3 regions of the Pseudarthrobacter sp. NPDC092419 genome follow, and region 2 is predicted to be linked to each of the others. Evidence: predicted binding sites of a transcription regulator. Region 2 holds the regulator's gene; each other region holds the start of a gene.
The links. The regulator HrcA, encoded in region 2, represses chaperone genes, less so after heat shock. The targets are predictions, from matches to a motif close to TTNGCACTCGNNNNNNNCGAGTGCNAA.
Positions count from the first base shown of each region.

Region 1: the regulator HrcA is predicted to act here: its motif matches at 2,957-2,983, upstream of ACIQC0_RS12655 (FmdB family zinc ribbon protein).
Region 3: the regulator HrcA is predicted to act here: its motif matches at 2,479-2,505, upstream of groES (co-chaperone GroES).

Region 1 is NZ_JBIVQF010000007.1:175,512-181,506, reverse strand. It holds gene ACIQC0_RS12675 (hypothetical protein) at 1-611, opposite strand, end outside; gene ACIQC0_RS12670 (GNAT family N-acetyltransferase) at 693-1,313, opposite strand; gene galU (UTP--glucose-1-phosphate uridylyltransferase GalU) at 1,318-2,223, opposite strand; gene ACIQC0_RS12660 (5-formyltetrahydrofolate cyclo-ligase) at 2,290-2,922, shown strand; gene ACIQC0_RS12655 (FmdB family zinc ribbon protein) at 3,057-3,329, shown strand; gene ACIQC0_RS12650 (RcpC/CpaB family pilus assembly protein) at 3,620-4,210, shown strand; gene ACIQC0_RS12645 (AAA family ATPase) at 4,219-5,995, opposite strand, start outside.
Region 2 is NZ_JBIVQF010000004.1:62,563-68,557, reverse strand. It holds gene hemW (radical SAM family heme chaperone HemW) at 1-835, shown strand, start outside; gene ACIQC0_RS07995 (DUF4870 domain-containing protein) at 853-1,272, opposite strand; gene ACIQC0_RS07990 (DUF3097 domain-containing protein) at 1,402-2,271, opposite strand; gene hrcA (heat-inducible transcriptional repressor HrcA) at 2,445-3,458, shown strand; gene dnaJ (molecular chaperone DnaJ) at 3,486-4,613, shown strand; gene ACIQC0_RS07975 (16S rRNA (uracil(1498)-N(3))-methyltransferase) at 4,616-5,392, shown strand; gene ACIQC0_RS07970 (GerMN domain-containing protein) at 5,379-5,995, opposite strand, start outside.
Region 3 is NZ_JBIVQF010000007.1:155,173-161,167, reverse strand. It holds gene ACIQC0_RS12600 (ATP-dependent DNA ligase) at 1-216, opposite strand, end outside; gene groL (chaperonin GroEL) at 339-1,949, opposite strand; gene groES (co-chaperone GroES) at 2,029-2,322, opposite strand; gene ACIQC0_RS12585 (DMT family transporter) at 2,550-3,491, shown strand; gene ACIQC0_RS12580 (hypothetical protein) at 3,416-3,811, opposite strand; gene ACIQC0_RS12575 (SAM-dependent methyltransferase) at 3,865-5,091, shown strand; gene ACIQC0_RS12570 (shikimate 5-dehydrogenase) at 5,098-5,916, opposite strand; gene ACIQC0_RS12565 (glycoside hydrolase family 3 protein) at 5,992-5,995, opposite strand, start outside.

The sequences.
Region 1 (5,995 bases), on a different contig from region 2:
GCGGTGAGCTGCTTAATCCGGTCCTGCCCGGCTTCGGCGTCGAACAGGGGACGCTCGGGCAAGGCTGCGCGGGCAGGTTCGGCGGGCTTGGGCGGCATGCTCCCTGACGTGCGGGTGCTGCCGGCGGGCGCCGACATGGCGGACCGGAAAGCAGCGTTAACACGGCGGCGGCGGTCGCTGACAGCGAGGCGCCGCAGGATAACGACGGACAGGAACGTCACGGCCAGGCAGGCTGCGGGAAGGACGGGACTGCCGAGGCCAAAGATCAGCATCGTGCCGGAAACCGCTGCGGTCACGAGGGAAAGCAGCCCGGCGAGGGCGAGTGCCATGCGCCCATACCGGATGCGCAGCCGCCGGGCAGGGGCAGTGGCGGCGTCCTTGGCGGTTCCTGCGCTCTTCCTGGGGTCCATGGCTTTCTCCTGCTGGGCTGCAACGTTCAACACGAGGCCGGCGGACCGGTCCGGTGTTTGATCGGTCAGGGCATCCCCCGGCACGTCGCCGGCGGGCAGCAGCCGCTGCCTGCGGTTCCGAAGGACATACGGGGCAACCCAAACAATCCAGAGCGCAACAGCAACCACAAGGATCACTGAGCTGCTAAGAGGGAAGTCCACACTCAAAACCGTATGAGCTTCACGGCGGCTGCCGTCGCATTCGCGCCGGTGTGTCGTGCCACAGCCGCCAAATCACTGGATTTATGACGGCCTGGCAGCCAGCCAGCGGTTCAGCAGCCCCTCCGGCACCTCCTCGGCGGTGAGTGCGAAGGACCGGTGGTCTGCCCATTCGCCGTTGATATGCAGGAAGCGCGGCCGGTACCCCTCATCACGGAATCCCAGCTTTTCCACCACCCGCAGGCTGGGCCCGTTTTCAGGCCGGATGTTAATCTCCATCCGGTGCAGCCCGAGCGTCCGGAAGCAGTGGTCCGTAGCGAGCGCGACGGCGGTGGGCGCGATCCCGTGCCCGGCGCGTGCCTGATCCACCCAGTACCCGAGCGTGGCCATCATGGCAGAACCCCAGACGATCGACGACACAGTCAACTGGCCCACGATGACGGGTTGCCGACGGCCGGGCATCCGCTCGGTGATCACGAACGGGAGCGCCGTGGCCTGGGCAGCCTGCGCGTTCAGGGAACGGACCATCTGGCGGTAATTCGGCAGGCCGCCGGCAGGGTCGGGATTGGATGCCTCCCACGGGGCGAGCCACTCACCGTTGCGGGCACGGACCTCGGTCCACTCCCGCTTGTCCCGGTACCTGATGGGGCGCAGCACAAGGTCGCCGCAGTCCAGCGTGACAGGCCAGATTGGGCCGGGCCGCACGGCGCTACTTCGACAGGCCGGCGGCGAAGCCGGGCAGCCATTCCCGCAGCCCCGGGCCCAGGTCCTCGCTGTCGATGGCAAGCTGCACGCAGGCTTTGAGGTAGCTCAGCTTGTCTCCGGTGTCGTAGCGGCGGCCCCTGAAAACCACGCCGTAGACGCCGCCGCCGTCGCCATCGCTGCCTGCCAGCTCCTGCAGCGCATCGGTCAGCTGGATCTCACCGCCGCGTCCGGGACCGGTCTTTTCCAGGACGTTGAACACTTCCGGGTGCAGGACGTAGCGGCCGATCACCGCCAGGTTGGACGGTGCTTCCTCCGGGGACGGCTTCTCCACGAGCCGGTTGACCCGAACGTACCCCTCGCCGTCGATCGCCTCGACGTCTGCACAGCCGTAGGCGCTGATCTGCGAAGGTTCCACCTCGATCAGTGCCACCACGGAGCCTCCCGTCCGAGCCTGGACATCGATCATCGTGCCAAGGAGTTCGTCCCGGGCGTCGATGAGGTCGTCACCTAGCAGGACGGCAAAGGGCTCCTCGCCCACGTGCTGGCGGGCCCGCAGGACTGCATGCCCCAGCCCGTTGGGGTCGCCCTGGCGGACATAGTGGATGTCGCCGAGTTTCGTGGCAGCCTGGACGGCCTCGAGTTTTCGGGTGTCTCCTTTGTCGGACAGCGTCGATTCGAGGGAAGGTACCCGGTCGAAGTGGTCCTCCAGCGCCCGCTTGCTGCGGCCCGTGATCATCAGGACGTCATGGAGGCCCACGCTGACGGCTTCCTCCACGACATACTGGATGGCAGGCTTGTCCACCACGGGGAGCATCTCCTTGGGCATCGCCTTGGTGGCGGGCAGGAACCGGGTACCCAGTCCGGCAGCAGGAATGACGGCTTTGCGGACTCTCGGGCTACTGGTGCTCACCGGACTAATCTAACGTCAGCGTCAAGCATTCAGTAACAGCGGAAGCCCGGCACCTACGAGGCGACCATGGAAGGCAGTAACGTGCACCAGGATTCAACAGCAGCCAAGGACTCCATTCGGGCGGCCCACCGGCAGCACAGGGCGTCCTTGACAGTGCAGGAACGGGAAGCGGCCGCAGCGGCGTTGGCCCGGCACGGCCTGGCCTGGGCTCGTTCCATCACAGCCGGCACGCCGGGCACCGTCTGCGTCTACCTCAGCGTGGGCTTCGAGCCGCCCACCCTCCGCCTCATCGAAGCCCTGCACGGGGCAGGGCACAGCGTCCTGCTGCCCGTGTGCGAACCGGGCAGGGAACTCGCTTGGGTGTACTGGAGCCCCGCCGCCGAATTTGAGCGGAGTCCTTTCGCTCCCATCCTCGAGCCGGTGGGCGACCGGCATGGACCGGAGACGGCCGGCGGGGCCGCTGCGCTGTTCATTCCGGCCACCGCGGTGGACGTCGAAGGCAACAGGGTCGGCCAGGGCGGGGGTTATTACGACAAATTCCTGGGACACCTGGCAACCGCCGGGAAGGAGATCCCCCTGGCCGCAGTGATCTACGATGAGGAACTGCTTCCCGCCGGCCGCATACCGGCCGAGGCGTTCGACCGACCGGTGCCTGCGGTGCTCACCCCCGGAGGTCTTCGGGAGCTTTCCTCAGAATGACCAGGCCGCAGGCTTAGCCCGGCGGATGGTAGAATTGGCACTCAGGCCCTGCGACTGCTAATGCGGCGACCGGATGAACCGGTTCCGCGGCCGGCAGCACGGGACCTCTCGTTTGTCCAAGAGGAGGAGCACCAGTGCCAACGTATGCATATGCCTGCAAGGATTGCGGCCATGCCTTCGACATTGTCCAGTCGTTCTCGGACAGCACATTGACATCCTGCCCCGAATGCGAGGGAACTCTGCGCAAGAAGTTCAACAGCGTGGGCGTGGTCTTCAAGGGCTCCGGTTTCTACCGTACCGATTCCCGCGATGCCAAGGGCAACACCGTTTCGGCCGCGCCGTCGGCGCCGGCGTCGACCCCCGCGGCCGCTCCCGCAACGCCTGCTCCGGCAGCCGCTGCCAGCTGACCGGCGGGCATCCGGCCGTAAACGGGCGCCCTCACTGCTGCACCCACGGAATCCGCTTTTCCACATACGGAATCCCGTCCTGACCCTACCGTCGCCGGAACCCCTACCGTGGGCACATGCCTGCTTTTTTCCTTCACGGCCGGACCAGTTCGAAACCATCGCGCACCCGAACGAACCGCATCGCAGCGAACCGGGGCGGCCCGGGCCGCCCCGGTACGCTGCGACCTACGCCCCGCAGGACGTTTCCCGCACGGTTCGCCGGCTGGCTTAACCGAAACCGACGGCTGGCCGTGGCGCTGCTCTTATGCGGTGCCGCCGCGAGCACCGTCCACCAACTGACGCCGGCGCCGCTGGACACGGTGGCAGCCGTGGCCGCCGCACGGGACCTCCCCGCCGGGGCCACCTTGGACGGTGCGGATTTGGCCCGCGTTCAGGTACCTCCAGGGACGGTGGCCGACGGCTTTTTCGGGGAGCAGGACCAGGCCGTTGGCCGGCAACTGGCGGGACCGTTGCGTAAGGGCCAGCTGCTCACCGACGCGCAGCTCGTTGGCCCGGGCCTCTTGGCCGGCACTCCGGCAGGCTCCGCCGCAGTGCCCCTGCGCATGGCGGATCCCTCCTCCATCCGATTGGTATCCCCTGGCCAGCTGGTGAACGTGGTCCTCACTGGTGCCGGCGGGTTTGAGGAGGCACGTCCTCCGGAGGTCCTGGCCAAAGGCGTGCCGGTCCTGTGGACGTCGACCCATGGCGGGGACGGCGGCCAGTGGCTGGGAACTGCCGAGACGGAGGGGCTGCTGGTGGTGGCTGCCGGAGCAGAGCAGGCGGCCCGCCTGGCGGGGGCCTCCACCCGCGGAAAGCTGTTTTTCGTCCTCGTGGGGCCGTAACCCTGGGATCAGCCCCAGTGCGGAGGCCGCTGCTCCTTGAGCCACGTGTCGTGGTCCTCGTCGCGGTCGCCCCACGCCCGGGGATCATCCTCGGCAGCCTTGTCCGGAAGCACCCTGTCCGGAAGCGCCTTGTCCGGGCTGGGTTTCACCGGAGCCGTACCCTTCGCTGCGCTGTCCTCAGCGGCGTCGTTCGCGGCGCCGTCCTTCGTCTGGTCCGGGCTCACGCTGCCCGCCTCCTTTTCAAATGATGGATGGGCTTCTGGTCCCGCGCCACGGGCCGCAATGGCATCGCGCAGGTCGATGCCATTCAGGGCCTGGTCCACATCGTCGTCCAGGAATCCGGCGGCAGGCGCCGTCCGGCCGGGAAGGACCATCTTCTCAAGGCCCAGATAGCCGGCAATCCGGTCTGCGCAGGACGACGGATCGGTGAAGACCTCTATGGTCCACAGCGGCATGTATCGCCAGCCCAGGCGCTCCAGCAGCTGCGGCCGCAGCCGGCTCCGTTCGCGCACACTCATCGTCCGGTACTGCTCGGTACCGTCGGACTCAATGGCAACCGGTCGGGGAAGTTCCGCGTCGTCCTGCCCCATGGTGCTCAACGGGTCCGCCGCAGCCACGACGTCAATCGCGCCGTCGTACTGGTGCCATACCCGAGCGCCACGGGCCCGGAGCCGGTCCCCCAGATCCGCCACCAGCGGATCGGCGCCCAGCGCCTGTTCGCTGGCTGCGGCGCGGGAGGCCGGCGTACCGAGGTCGGTGTTGCCGGCGATCTCACGGTCCAGCAGCGTGTAGAGGTCCATGGCTCCGTGCGTCAGCCGCGTGTGGTCCAGGTCCTCGGGCCGGAAACAGGTCAGGACATGCATGGAGCGCCGGGCCCGCGTCATGGCCAGCGCGAACTTTTCCCGGCCGCCTTCAGCCGACAACGGACCGAAGTTGTGCAAAGCACGGCCGTGGGGTGTCCGGCCGAAGCCGGGCGAGAAGATGACGTGGTCCCGCACCAGGCCCTGTGCACGTTCCAGGTCCACTACCCGGAACGATTCAGGGCCCGCCCCAAAGAAGGCAGACAGTCCGGGATGGTTGGGCAGCTGGAGTCGGATGGCTTCGCCAATCCGGGCCGCGTGCCGCAGGCTCGCAGTGATCACGGCCAGGGATGTCCTGGGCCGGGTCCGGGCGTGCTCGAAGACCAGGTGGACTACGCGGTTGACCTCGGCCGCTACGGACTCGACGCCCTCGTCGTTGGCGCTGGGCAGCCCGGTTCCGTCCGCCAGGTACTCAACCAACAGAGAACGGTCCAGCCCCGTAGCGGTCTGTCCCTCGGGCAGGAGGCGGAGGCCGCCGTCGTAAAAGTTCTTGCTGAGCTGGAGGATCAGGTCCTCGTCCACCGCCCGGTACACGAAATTCAGCCGCCAGACGGGCAGCACCTCGGAAAGCGCAGCATACGCGCTCTGCACCCGCTGGTGGGCAGCTTCGCCGGGGGCGAGGCGCTCGACGCCCACGGTAAACGTCCGGGGGCTGGCAATGCGGGCGTCACCGAAGGCAATGACCTGCCGGGCTCGGGCGATTGACGGCAGCACCGCCTGCAGCGAGGTTGCTTCGGCGTCGAGAATCACCACGGCGTCGAACCGCTGCTCTGCCGGAAGCAGGCCAGTCATCAGGTAGGGACTGACGGACCAGACCGGCACCAGGCTGGAAATTAGCTCCGGCGCCTGGGCGGTGAGGGCGGGGAGCGAGACCCTGCCGTCCTTGAGCAGGCTGCGGAGCAGGGCGGCCTGGCGCGGGTGGGCT
Region 2 (5,995 bases):
TCCGGATTCGGTCACGCCGGAATCGCTCGCCGTGCTCAAAGAGGCGGGCTTCACCCGGGTATCCTTCGGCATGCAGTCCGCGGTGCCGCACGTGCTCAAGGTCCTGGACCGGACCCATTCGCCGGCGAGGGTGCCGCAGGTGGTCCGGTGGGCGCGGGAAGCCGGCCTGGACGTCAGCCTGGACCTGATCTACGGGACACCGGGGGAGTCGCTGGACGACTGGCGCTTCTCGCTCGAAACAGCACTGTCCTACGGTCCGGACCACATCAGCGCCTACGCGCTGATCGTAGAGGACGGGACCAAGCTTGCGGCACAGATCCGCCGGGGCGAGGTACCGGGGATTGACGACGACGACCACGCCACCAAGTACGAGCTCGCCGACCAGCTCATCACCGCTGCCGGGCTTGGCTGGTACGAGGTCAGCAACTGGTCCCGGACGCCGGGCCACGCCTGCCGGCACAACCTGGCCTACTGGCGTGGAGACGACTGGTGGGGGATTGGCCCCGGTGCACACTCGCACGTGGGCGGTGTGCGCTGGTGGAACGTCAAGCACCCCTCGGCCTACGCCGGCCGGCTGGTCCAGGGGCTGTCACCGGCTGCGGGCCGGGAAACGTTGGACCCCGAGACCCAGGCCGTTGAACACGTGATGCTGGAGACGCGGCTGGCGACGGGGCTTACGGTCGACTCGCTGACTCCGGCGGGCCGCCACGAGGTGGCCGGACTGATCGCCGACGGGCTGGTGGATCCCGTCGCCGCGTTTCGCGGCCGTCTGGTGCTCACCCTCAAGGGCCGTCTCCTGGCAGACGCCGTGGTGCGACGACTCCTCCCGGACTGACCCTGCCTTGCTGGAGGTTATTTGATCCAGCGCAGGTTGTACTGGTACCGGTGCGGCTGGCCCTTGTTCACGTGGATGCCGGCGGAGACGGAGAAGCAGGTCAGCGCTATCCAGATCAGGGTGGCGATGACCGCGAAGATGTTGCCTACTACTGGGACGAACACCAGGATGTTGGCAATCACGGCCGCGATGGTGGGCGGCAGGCTGAAGTTCAGCGCCTCTTTGGATTCCTGCGCCGTGAACGGGCCGCGGTCCCGGAAGATCAGGTAGATCAGGAGCGACGGCACGCAACCCAGGATGCCGCCGAAGTGCGCCAGCGTGGCCCACTGCCGGTCCTCGCTGGCCGTCAGCGGCAGCGCATTCGCTGGAACGCCATGGTATTCGGAGCGGCCCGGGCCGTCCTGGCGGTTCCTGTGATCACGTGCGTTTTCTGCCACGGTCTGATTCCTTCTAAAGTGCGTTGTGCCAACTGCGCTTGGTGCCCAGTGCTGCCGGTCCGCCATGATTCTGCGAACCTGCACTACCAAGAATACTGTCTGCCGGCCATGACTCCTCCCCCCTTCTTGCTAGGGGACGGTCAGGAAATCAATCACTTCTTCCACGCGTCCCAGCAGCGACGCCTCGAGGTCTGCGTAGGTCCGGACTGCGCCCAACAGTTTCTGCCAGCCCAGGCCGATGTCCTCCTTCGTCTCATGAGGCCAGCCGAACGCCGCGAGAATCCCGGTTTTCCAGTCCTGCCCGCGGGGCACTACAGGCCACCGGTCGATGCCCAGGACGGACGGCCGGATTGCCTGCCAGACGTCCACGTACGGGTGACCGACGATCAGGACGTTCCCGGCCGCGCCGGGGGAGCGCATCACTGCCTCGGCGATGCGGGATTCCTTCGAATCCGGAACGAGGTGGTCCACCAGGACACCGAGTCGCCGTTCGGGGCCGGGGCGGAACTCCGAGACCGCCGCGGCGAGGTCGTCAATGCCATGGAGGGGTTCGACGACGATTCCCTCCACCCGGAGGTCGTCCCCCCAGACTTTCTCCACCAGTTCGGCGTCGTGCTTGCCTTCCACCCAGATGCGGCTCGCCTTGGCTACCTGGGCGCGTTGCCCGGTCACACGTACAGACCCGGACGCGGTGCGGCCGGGTCCGCCTGGCTGTCCTGCGCCCGGCCGTCCCGCGGCTGCGCGGGGAGCAGGCGGCATCAGCCGGATGGGCCGGCCATCGAGGAGGAACCCGAATCCCAATTTGAAGGAGCGGGACTTTCCGCGCCGGTCCTCCAGTGCGACCACATGCATACCGCCGGACTTCTCGACCCGGGTCACTGCTCCCACCCAGCCCGACTGGACGTCCTCCAGGACCATGCCACGCTCAACCGGGACCTCTGGCGGCGCGGTCCTGGCGGGAGCCGCTATGTCACGGGGGCCCCAGTTCTGGTAATCCATGGATTCGTTCCGCCTAGTGCTAGTCAGTACCCGGTTCTGCCCGGAGCGGTTCCAATGCTAACAACGGGCCGAGGCATAATAGACTGTTAGCACTAAGGCATGTCGAGTGCTAACCGCCAAGGCGGACTGAACGGGGAGGCGAGGCCGTCCCGGACCCTGGATGGAGGTGGAGTGTGAGCGAACCGCGCAAGCTGGAAGTGCTGCGGGCCATCGTCGAGGACTATGTCCATTCGCGCGAACCGGTGGGTTCGAAGGCCCTCGTGGAGCGGCACCATCTTGGCGTTTCCAGCGCAACCATCCGCAACGACATGGCCGCTTTGGAGGATGAGGGGCTCATTACCGCGCCGCACACCAGTGCGGGCCGGATACCCACGGACAAGGGCTACCGGCTGTTCGTGGACCAAATCTCGGCAGTGAAGCCTCTGTCCCAGGCGGAGCGCCGCGCCATCCAGTCGCTGCTGGAGGGCGCGGACGACCTCGACGACGTCCTGGACCGGACCGTGCGCCTGCTGTCGCAGCTCACCAACCAGGTGGCCGTGGTGCAGTATCCGCACCTCAGCCGGGCGCTGGTCCGCCACATCGAATTCGTACTGCTGGCCCCGCGCAAGGTGCTGGTAGTGCTGATCGCCAACAGCGGCAAGGTGGACCAGCGGGTGATCGACGTCGGGCAGGACCTGGGGGACGACGCCCTGGCCGCGCTGCGGACCCGTTTCCTGGGATCGCTGGGCGGAACTCCGCTCAGCCAGCTGGCCCAGTCCCTCTCCGCAGTAGTCACTGCGGTGAGCCCCGGGCAGCGGCAGGCGGCACAGGCCCTGGCGCACGGCCTCGAAGCGCTGGCACACAACAGCCGGGAAGACCGTATGGTCATGGCCGGCACAGCAAATCTGGCCCGTTCCAACGTGGACTTTCCGCTGAGTATCGGCCCTGTCCTGGAAGCCTTGGAGGAGCAGGTGGTCATGCTGCGCCTCCTGAGCGAAATGGCGCAGGACCACCGCGGCGTGGCCGTGAGTATCGGCCGGGAAAACCCCTACGACGGCCTGGCGGAAGCTTCCGTGGTGGCCACGGGCTACGGTCCGGACAGCGCAGCGAAAATCGGAGTACTCGGGCCCACCCGGATGGACTATCCCACCACCATGGCCGCTGTGCGCGCCGTGGCACGGTACCTGTCCCGGATCCTGGGACCCTGACGTTACAACAAGGAAGAGAAACCAACTTTGAGCAGCCACTATGACGTCCTTGGAGTCTCGCCGGAGGCTACGGGGGAAGAGATCAAAAAGGCCTACCGCAAGCTGGCCCGCACGCTCCACCCCGACGTCAACCCCGGCCAGGATGCCTCGGACCGCTTCAAGGCAGTGACCCACGCCTACGAGGTCCTCTCGGACCCGCAGAAGCGCCGTGTCTACGACACCACGGGGAACGAGAACGGCACCGACAACGGTTTCGGCGGCGGCGGATATGCAGGCCAGGGGTTTGCGTTCCAGGACATCTTTGACACGTTCTTCGGAGCCGGCGGCACCACCGGTCCGGCATCGCGTGTACGGCGCGGACAGGACGCCCTGATCAGCGTCCGCATCGAGCTGCGCGACGCCGTTTTCGGTGTCAACAAGAAGCTTGAGGTGGATACCGCGGTCACCTGCCCCACCTGCGAAGGTTCCTGCTGCCAGCCGGGCTCCCACCCGGAGCGCTGCGACATCTGCGGCGGCAGCGGCCAGGTCCAGCGGGCGGTCCGCTCGATCCTGGGCCAGGTCATGACCGCCGCACCCTGCGGGAGCTGCGAAGGTTTCGGCACTGTCATTAAGGATCCCTGCAACGAGTGCAGCGGCCAGGGCCGTATCCGCAGCCGCCGGTCACTGACCATCAAGGTGCCTGCCGGCGTTGCCACCGGCACCCGGATCCAGCTCTCGGGACAGGGAGAGGCGGGCCCCGCCGGCGGTCCGTCAGGCGATCTTTACGTGGAAATCCGCGTCAACAACGATGCCACCTACGTCCGCGACGGCGATGACCTGCACGCCACCTTGAACATCCCCATGACGGCGGCAGCGCTGGGCACCGATGTCAGCCTGGAGACCTTCGACGGGATCCAGGAAATCGACGTCAAGCCGGGCACGCAGTCGGGCGAAATCATCACCCTCCGCGGACTTGGCGTAACCCACCTGCGCGGCTACGGCCGCGGAGACCTGAAGGTCCACCTGCAGGTGGAAACCCCGGCACGGCTGGATGCTGCCCAGGAAGACCTGCTGCGCCAGCTGGCCAAGCTGCGTGGAGAACAGATCACCGAAGGCAAGCTGGCCGCCAGCGGCGGCATGTTCGCCAAGCTCCGGGACCGACTGGGTAACCTGTAGCGGTGAGCAACCCGGTCTTTTTCGCCCCCGCCGGAAGCCTCGACGGGGTTGGTCCCGGCGCGGTCTTCGTCCTGGAAGGCCCCGAGGCGCGGCACGCAGTCGCCGTAAAACGCCTGGCGCAGGGTGAACCCGTGGACATCGTGGACGGCGTCGGCAGGCGCCTGACCGGGACGGTCACCTCGTCCGGGCCGTCTAGGCTGGAAGTCGAGTGCCTTACCATCACAGCCGAGGCACGGCCGGACGTCAGGCTGATACTGGTACAGGCCCTCGCTAAGGGCGACCGGGACGAACTGGCCATCGAGACGGCCACTGAATTGGGCATCGACGCGGTGGTTCCGTGGCAGTCGGAACGTTCCATCGTGCGCTGGAAGGGTGACCGGGCCGCAAAGGCGCACGCCAAATGGCAGTCCGTGGTTGCGGCGGCCGCAAAGCAGGCGCGGCGCGCCTGGATCCCCGAGGTGCGTCCCGCGGTCGAGACCTCCGCGCTTGCCGCGGCCGTGGAAGCCGCAGACCTGGCCGTGATCCTGCATGAGGACGCGGTCCGCCCGCTGCGAAACGTCCTTGAAGAATGGCGAATCCGTGGCGACGGCGTGCGGGAAGTGCTGCTGATCGTTGGTCCGGAAGGCGGCATCAGTCCGCGCGAGGTGACACGGCTGTGCGATAAGGGGGCGGTGACGGCCTTGCTCGGCACGCACGTCCTGCGTTCCTCCACGGCCGGGCCCGCCGCCGTCGTCCTCGCCAGCGATGTCTTGGGCCGCTGGGACACTACCGGACGGTAAACGACCTGGTATCTGCGTTCCGGTCGGGTCCGTCACCGGCACCCGCCTGCGCAACTTTCAGCTCATAGTCACCAGCGGGAAGCTTCAGGTCCAGGGTGAATACGCCGGACCGCCCGGCTTCCGCGGCGGCTGTCGCTTCACCGGTGAGGTACGGCGCCTTCGCCTCGCCCTCGGCGCCCTTCAGGACCTGCCAGCGCAGCTTGCTTCCGGCCTTGGTGCTGCGTCCGGTGATCTTGACGTTACCCGCGCCCAGTTCCACGCCCTCCTGCGGGTCGATGATCCAGACCGGAGCCACCATCCCGGGCCCACGCGACATCAGGTCGCCCAGCTGGATATGTTTGAAGGCTGGATAGTCGGTATGGCCGTCCACCAGGATGCGCACCCTGATCTGCTGGCCGGAGTCGATCAGGCCGGAACTTGCCGCGGCGGCCGTTGCCGTGTACACCAGTTGCTGCACCGCGCGGGCAGCCATATCCGCGTCGAGGTTGCTGTTGAAGGCGTCCTCGGAGACGTCTACGTTGATGACGTCCTTGCCCGAGATGGACGTGGCAAGGCTGCTGGGATTCTGCCAGGGCGTGAAGAAATCAGGGTCCAGCGGCTCCT
Region 3 (5,995 bases), on a different contig from region 2:
CGGTTCGGCCGCGGGCGTTGCTTTGGCGGCCGACACTCCCCGCCAGCCCACTCCCACACGCCCCTGCCGCGGCCTGGCGATGAGCAGGCCGACGGCGGCGGCGACCTCCGTGGGTTCGAGCCGGCCCAGCAGCCCAGCGAGTGCTTCGATCTTGGCAGTCCGGGAGCGTGTGGAGGCGACCGCATCAGTGGTTTTCACGAGCTCGTCGAGCAGCATGGGCACCAGTCTGCCACGGGGTGACCGGGACAGGGGCAGAGAAGGGAGGCATACAAAAAAACCGGCCCGGCTGACGCCGGACCGGTTCTTCGTTACAGAGTGTTGCTAGCTTGGCTGACGGCTCAGTGGCTGTGGCCTGCGTGCTCGTCTTCCTCGGCCGGCTTCTCCACCACGAGGGTTTCGGTGGTGAGGACCAGGGCCGCAATGGAGGCCGCGTTGCGGAGCGCCGCACGGGTCACCTTGACGGGGTCGATCACGCCAGCGGCGATCAGGTCCTCGTACTCGCCGGATTTGGCGTTGAAGCCGTGGTTGGCTTCCAGTTCGCCGACCTTGGCCACGATGACGTAGCCGTCGAAGCCTGCGTTCTGCGCGATCCAGCGCAGCGGCTGGGTCAGTGCTCGGCGGACGATGCCGACGGCAGCAGCTGCGTCACCTTCCAGCGCCTGGACGGCGGGATCCTCGTCCAGTGCCTTCAGGGCGTGGATCAGGGCCGAACCGCCACCGGACACGATGCCTTCTTCGAGGGCAGCGCGGGTGGAGGACACAGCGTCCTCGATGCGGTGCTTCTTTTCCTTCAGCTCAACCTCGGTGGCAGCGCCGACCTTGATGACGCCGATGCCGCCGGCCAGCTTGGCCAGGCGCTCCTGGAGCTTTTCCTTGTCCCAGTCGGAGTCCGTGCGGGTCAGTTCCGCGCGGAGCTGCGCCACGCGGGCGGCGACGTCCTCCGCGGAGCCGGCGCCGTCCACAATGGTGGTGTTGTCCTTGGTGACCGTGATGCGGCGGGCGGTACCCAGCACCTCAAGGCCCACGGTGTCCAGGCTCAGGCCCAGTTCCGGGGAAACAACCTGCGCACCGGTGAGGGTGGCGATGTCCTGCAGCATGGCCTTGCGGCGGTCGCCGAAGCCCGGAGCCTTGACGGCCACGACGTTCAGGGTGCCGCGGATGCGGTTGACGATCAGCGTGGACAGGGCCTCGCCGTCAACATCTTCGGCAATGATGAACAGCGGCTTGGAACTCTGCAGCGCCTTTTCCAGCAGCGGCAGGAATTCCTGCACGGAGGAAATCTTGCCCTGGTTGATCAGGATCAGCGCGTCTTCCAGGACGGCTTCCTGGCGTTCGGCGTCCGTCACGAAGTACGGGGACAGGTAGCCCTTGTCGAACTGCATGCCCTCGGTGAGGACCAGTTCAGTCTGGGTGGTGGAAGATTCCTCGATGGTGATCACACCATCCTTGCCGACCTTGCCGAATGCCTCGGCGAGGAGCTCGCCGACCTCGTCGCTCTGGGCGGAGATGGAGGCGACATTGGCGACCTGGGTGCCTTCGACCGGGCGGGCGTTCTCCAGCAGGCGGGCAGCGACGGCTTCGACGGAAACCTCGATGCCGCGCTTGATCTGGCCGGGAGCCGCACCTGCGGCAACGTTGCGCAGGCCTTCCTTGACCAGTGCCTGAGCCAGGACCGTGGCGGTGGTGGTGCCGTCACCGGCAACATCGTTGGTCTTGGTGGCGACTTCCTTGGCCAGCTGGGCGCCAAGGTTTTCGTAAGGATCGTCCAGTTCCACTTCGCGGGCGATGGTCACGCCGTCGTTCGTGATGGTGGGCGCGCCCCACTTCTTGTCCAGGACGACGTTGCGGCCGCGCGGACCGAGCGTCACCTTGACGGTGTTGGCGAGCTTATCGATGCCGGCCTCGAGGGCCCGGCGGGCAGCGTCATCAAACGCAAGCTGCTTTGCCATGGTGGTGTCCTTTCAAAGACAGAAACCCCGCACCGCAGGCCGGCCCGAAGGCCGGCCCGGCAGCACGGGGATCCGGAGGTTACTTGACGACGATCGCCAGGACGTCGCGGGCGGACAGCACGAGGTACTCGGTGCCACCGGTCTTGACTTCGGTTCCGCCGTACTTGGAGTAGATGACGACGTCGCCGACGGCTACGTCAACAGGTACGCGGTTGCCGTCTTCGAAGCGGCCGGGGCCTACTGCAACAACTTCGCCTTCCTGGGGCTTCTCCTGTGCGGAGTCCGGGATCACCAGGCCGGAAGCCGTGGTCTGCTCGGCTTCGAGCGGGCGGACAACAATACGATCCTCAAGAGGCTTAATAGAGACCGACACTCGGACCTCTCCTTTTCGTCAGCAAATTCGTGGACTGGAAAGCTTCCCGCCCTGGCTGGCAAACCGTCGTCGCGGTGCCGGCAGCAGCCTGGCTGGCAGCTCTACATGTGTTAGCACCCACCTGGGGAGAGTGCTAATGAAGACTCTATGCACGGGTTAGCACTCGGTCAAGGCGAGTGCCAGCATTTTCGTCATGGGGCGGACGCTGGGGCCTGTAGATTTGAGCGGTGCGAGCTGCCATTTACCTGACCCTGGCCACCCTGTTCTGGGCCGGCAACTTCGTGGTGGGCCATGCCGCCGTGGAGACCATGGCCCCGCTCCAGCTCACGTTCTGGCGCTGGGCGCTGGCCGCGCTGCCGCTGCTGGTCCTTGCCCAGGCCATCGACCGGCCGGACTGGCGGGCCGTCCTGCGGCAGTGGCCGCGCCTGCTCCTCCTCAGCTGCCTGGGAATGACCGGCTACACGCTGCTGCTGTACAGCGCCCTGGGGCACACCTCCGCCCTGAATGCCTCGCTGGTCACCGCAGCCAACCCGGCCCTGATCATGATCCTCGCCGTAGTGCTCTTCCGCGACCGGCCGGCACCGGTCAGCTGGCTGGGAATAGCGCTGGGCCTGGCGGGTGTGCTGCTGGTCCTCACCGGCGGTGAGCTCCACCGCCTGCTGACGTTCTCCCTGAAGGCCGGGGAACTGCTGATCCTCGCCGCCATCACGATGTGGGCCGGCTACACGGTCCTGGCCCGCCGGCAGTCACTTCCGGCCATCACATCCACCGCCGTCCAGGTGGCCATGGCGGCCGCCGTCCTGGCTCCGATCGCGGCCGCCACGGGCACAGGCCTGCCCTCCGATCCCGCCGAGGCATGGTCCCTGGCATTCATCGTGGTCTTCCCATCGCTGGGCTCGTACCTGTTGTGGAACCTCGCCCTGAAGCGCACCACGCCGGCAAATGCCGGAAATTACCTCAACCTCATTGCCGTGTTCACCGCCATCATCACGATGCTGCTGGGCCAGCCCATCACGGTGCCGCAGGTGCTGGGCGGTATCCTGGTGATTTCAGGGGTGCTCCTGACCAGCGTGGGGCAGCGGCACGGCGGGCCTCAGCGGCCCAGGTCCTCGAAGTCGACGTCCTCGTCGGCGTCGTCGTCCCCTGCTCCCGCGCCGCGTCCGCGGTAAAGCACGACGGCGGCCGCGGCGGCCGCCAGCAGCGACACCACCAGGACCACGATGCTGCCCACGCGGGCACCGGTGTACAGTCCGCGGATGTCCTGGGCCTCCTGCGTATCATCCTGGATGCTGTTGCCGCCCACGGAGTAGACGGTGGCGTTGAACGCGTCCAGCATGAAGATGATGACCAGGAGCGCCACGCAGACCACGGCCACCGTGGCGCCGGCGATGAGCACCGGCCGGGCAACCCGGGCCGGTCCTCTACGCGGGGCTCCGCTGCCCGTTGAACCGTTCATTCCGTCCTGCCGGGGACCCGCTGCGTCGTTCATGCCATCAACCCTATCGGCATCGGGCGTGATGCTCCTCCACTAGGCTGGAACCCATGGCTGAAGCTCCCCAGGACCAGATTGCGCCGCTGCTCACCCCCGAAGGCTGGGACCTGCTGGGCTCCCTGGGCCCGTACCGGGAGGACGAGTCGTTCCACCTGAACGCAGCGCTCCGCAAGGCCGGCCACTCCCCCGCGCTCGTGTCCGCCGTCCTCACCCAGTCGCGGCTCCGGACGCGGGCCGAAGCGAAGTTTGGCGAGTTCGCCTCGCGGATGCTCTTCACCCAGGCCGGTCTGGAGCAGGCCACCCGGCTGAATGTCGCTGCCCGCCATGCCGAGCGCTTCGCAGCCGCCGGAATCCGGCACGTAGCGGACCTGGGCTGCGGGATCGGAGCAGACTCCCTGGCCATGGCGTCGCTGGACCTCACGGTTACCGCCGTGGAGATGGACGAAACCACCGCTGCCTGCGCCACCGTCAACCTGATTCCCTTCCCCAACGCAACGGTGGTCCACGCCGATGCCACGGCGGTATCCCTGGAGGACGCCGACGGCGTCTGGCTGGATCCCGCGCGCCGGGTCACCTCCACGTCCGGCACCCGGAGGATCTGGGATCCGGAGGCCTTCTCCCCGCCGCTGTCCTTCGTGGAGGCACTGGCCGCCACCGGCAAGGCGGTGGGCGTGAAGATGGGCCCGGGCATGCCGCACGAGTCCGTGCCGGCTGGCTGCGAGGCCCAGTGGGTCTCCGTGGGCGGCGACGTCACCGAAGTGACGCTGTGGTTCAACGCTGTCAGCCGTCCCGGCGTCCGCCGCGCCGCGCTGGTCCTTGGTCCGCAGGGGGCGGCCGAAATAACCAGCGGCGAGGACTTCGGAGCAGGCCCGGACGCGCCGGTGGGAGCCGTGGAAGGCTACCTGTACGAACCCGACGGGGCTGTGATCCGTGCGGGGCTCGTGGCCGACGTCGCGCTCCAGCTCGGCGGGCACCTGGTGGACGAGCACATCGCCTACATCTGCGCGCCGGAACTGGTCGACAACCCCTTCGCGCGCGCCTACCGGGTCCTGGAGGTCATGCCTTATAACGTCAAGGCGCTCAAGGCCTGGGTGAAGGACAACGGCATCACGGTGCTGGACATCAAGAAACGCGGCACGGCCGTGACCCCGGAAGAGCTGCGCAAACAACTGCTCCCCTCCGGCAAGCCTGCCCGGAAGGGAGCCGGGAAGACCGCCACCCTGGTGCTCACCCGCATCGGCGAGGACCGGGTGGCCGTGGTGGTGGAACCGGCGTAGGCGCCGCTACTGCGCCCGCATGAACTCCTCGGCCGCGCGCACCTGCTCCGGCGAGGGCCGGATGCCGGTGTAGAGCACAAACTGCTCCAGTGCCTGGATGGTGGCCACCTCAGCCCCCGTAATCACCGGCTTGCCGGCAGCGCGGGCCGCCCGGATCAGCGGTGTTTCGGCCGGAAGTGCCACGACGTCGAAAACCAGCCGGGCGGCGTCGACCGTTTCCTGCGGGAAGGACAGCGCGTCCGCCTCGGCGCCTCCGGCCATGCCGATGGGCGTCACGTTGATGATGAGGTCCGCGGTGGCGCCCTCCAGCGCCGGCTGCCAGTGGAAACCATACTGCTCTGCGAGCGCCCGCCCGGTCCCCTCGTTCCGCGCAATGACAGTGACGTTCCGGAAGCCGGCGTCGCGCAGCGCGGCAACCGTAGCCTTGGCCATGCCGCCGGCGCCCTGCACCAGCACGGAATAGCCGGTGGGCACGGCGTTGGTGGCAAGCAGCTGTTCGATGGCGGTGTAATCCGTGTTGTAGGCCGTGAGGTGCCCGTCGGTGTTGACGATGGTGTTCACCGAGTCGATCGCCAAGGCGGACGGATCCATCCGGTCCACCAGCGCGATCACGTCCTCCTTGTACGGCATGGACACGGCGCAGCCCCGGATGCCAAGGCCGCGGACCCCGGCGATCGCCTGCTCCAGGTTGGCCGGCGCGAACGCCTTATAGATCCAGTTCAGGCCAAGCTGCTCATACAGGTGGTTGTGGAAGCGGGTCCCGTTATTGCTGGGACGCGCCGACAGTGAGATACAGAGGGTCATGTCTTTATTCAGGATGGGCACGGAACCATTTAACCCGCACCCGCCCAACTAGGTAGCGCCAAGTGTCATTTTGATACCCCAAAACGACACTTGGTGCTAC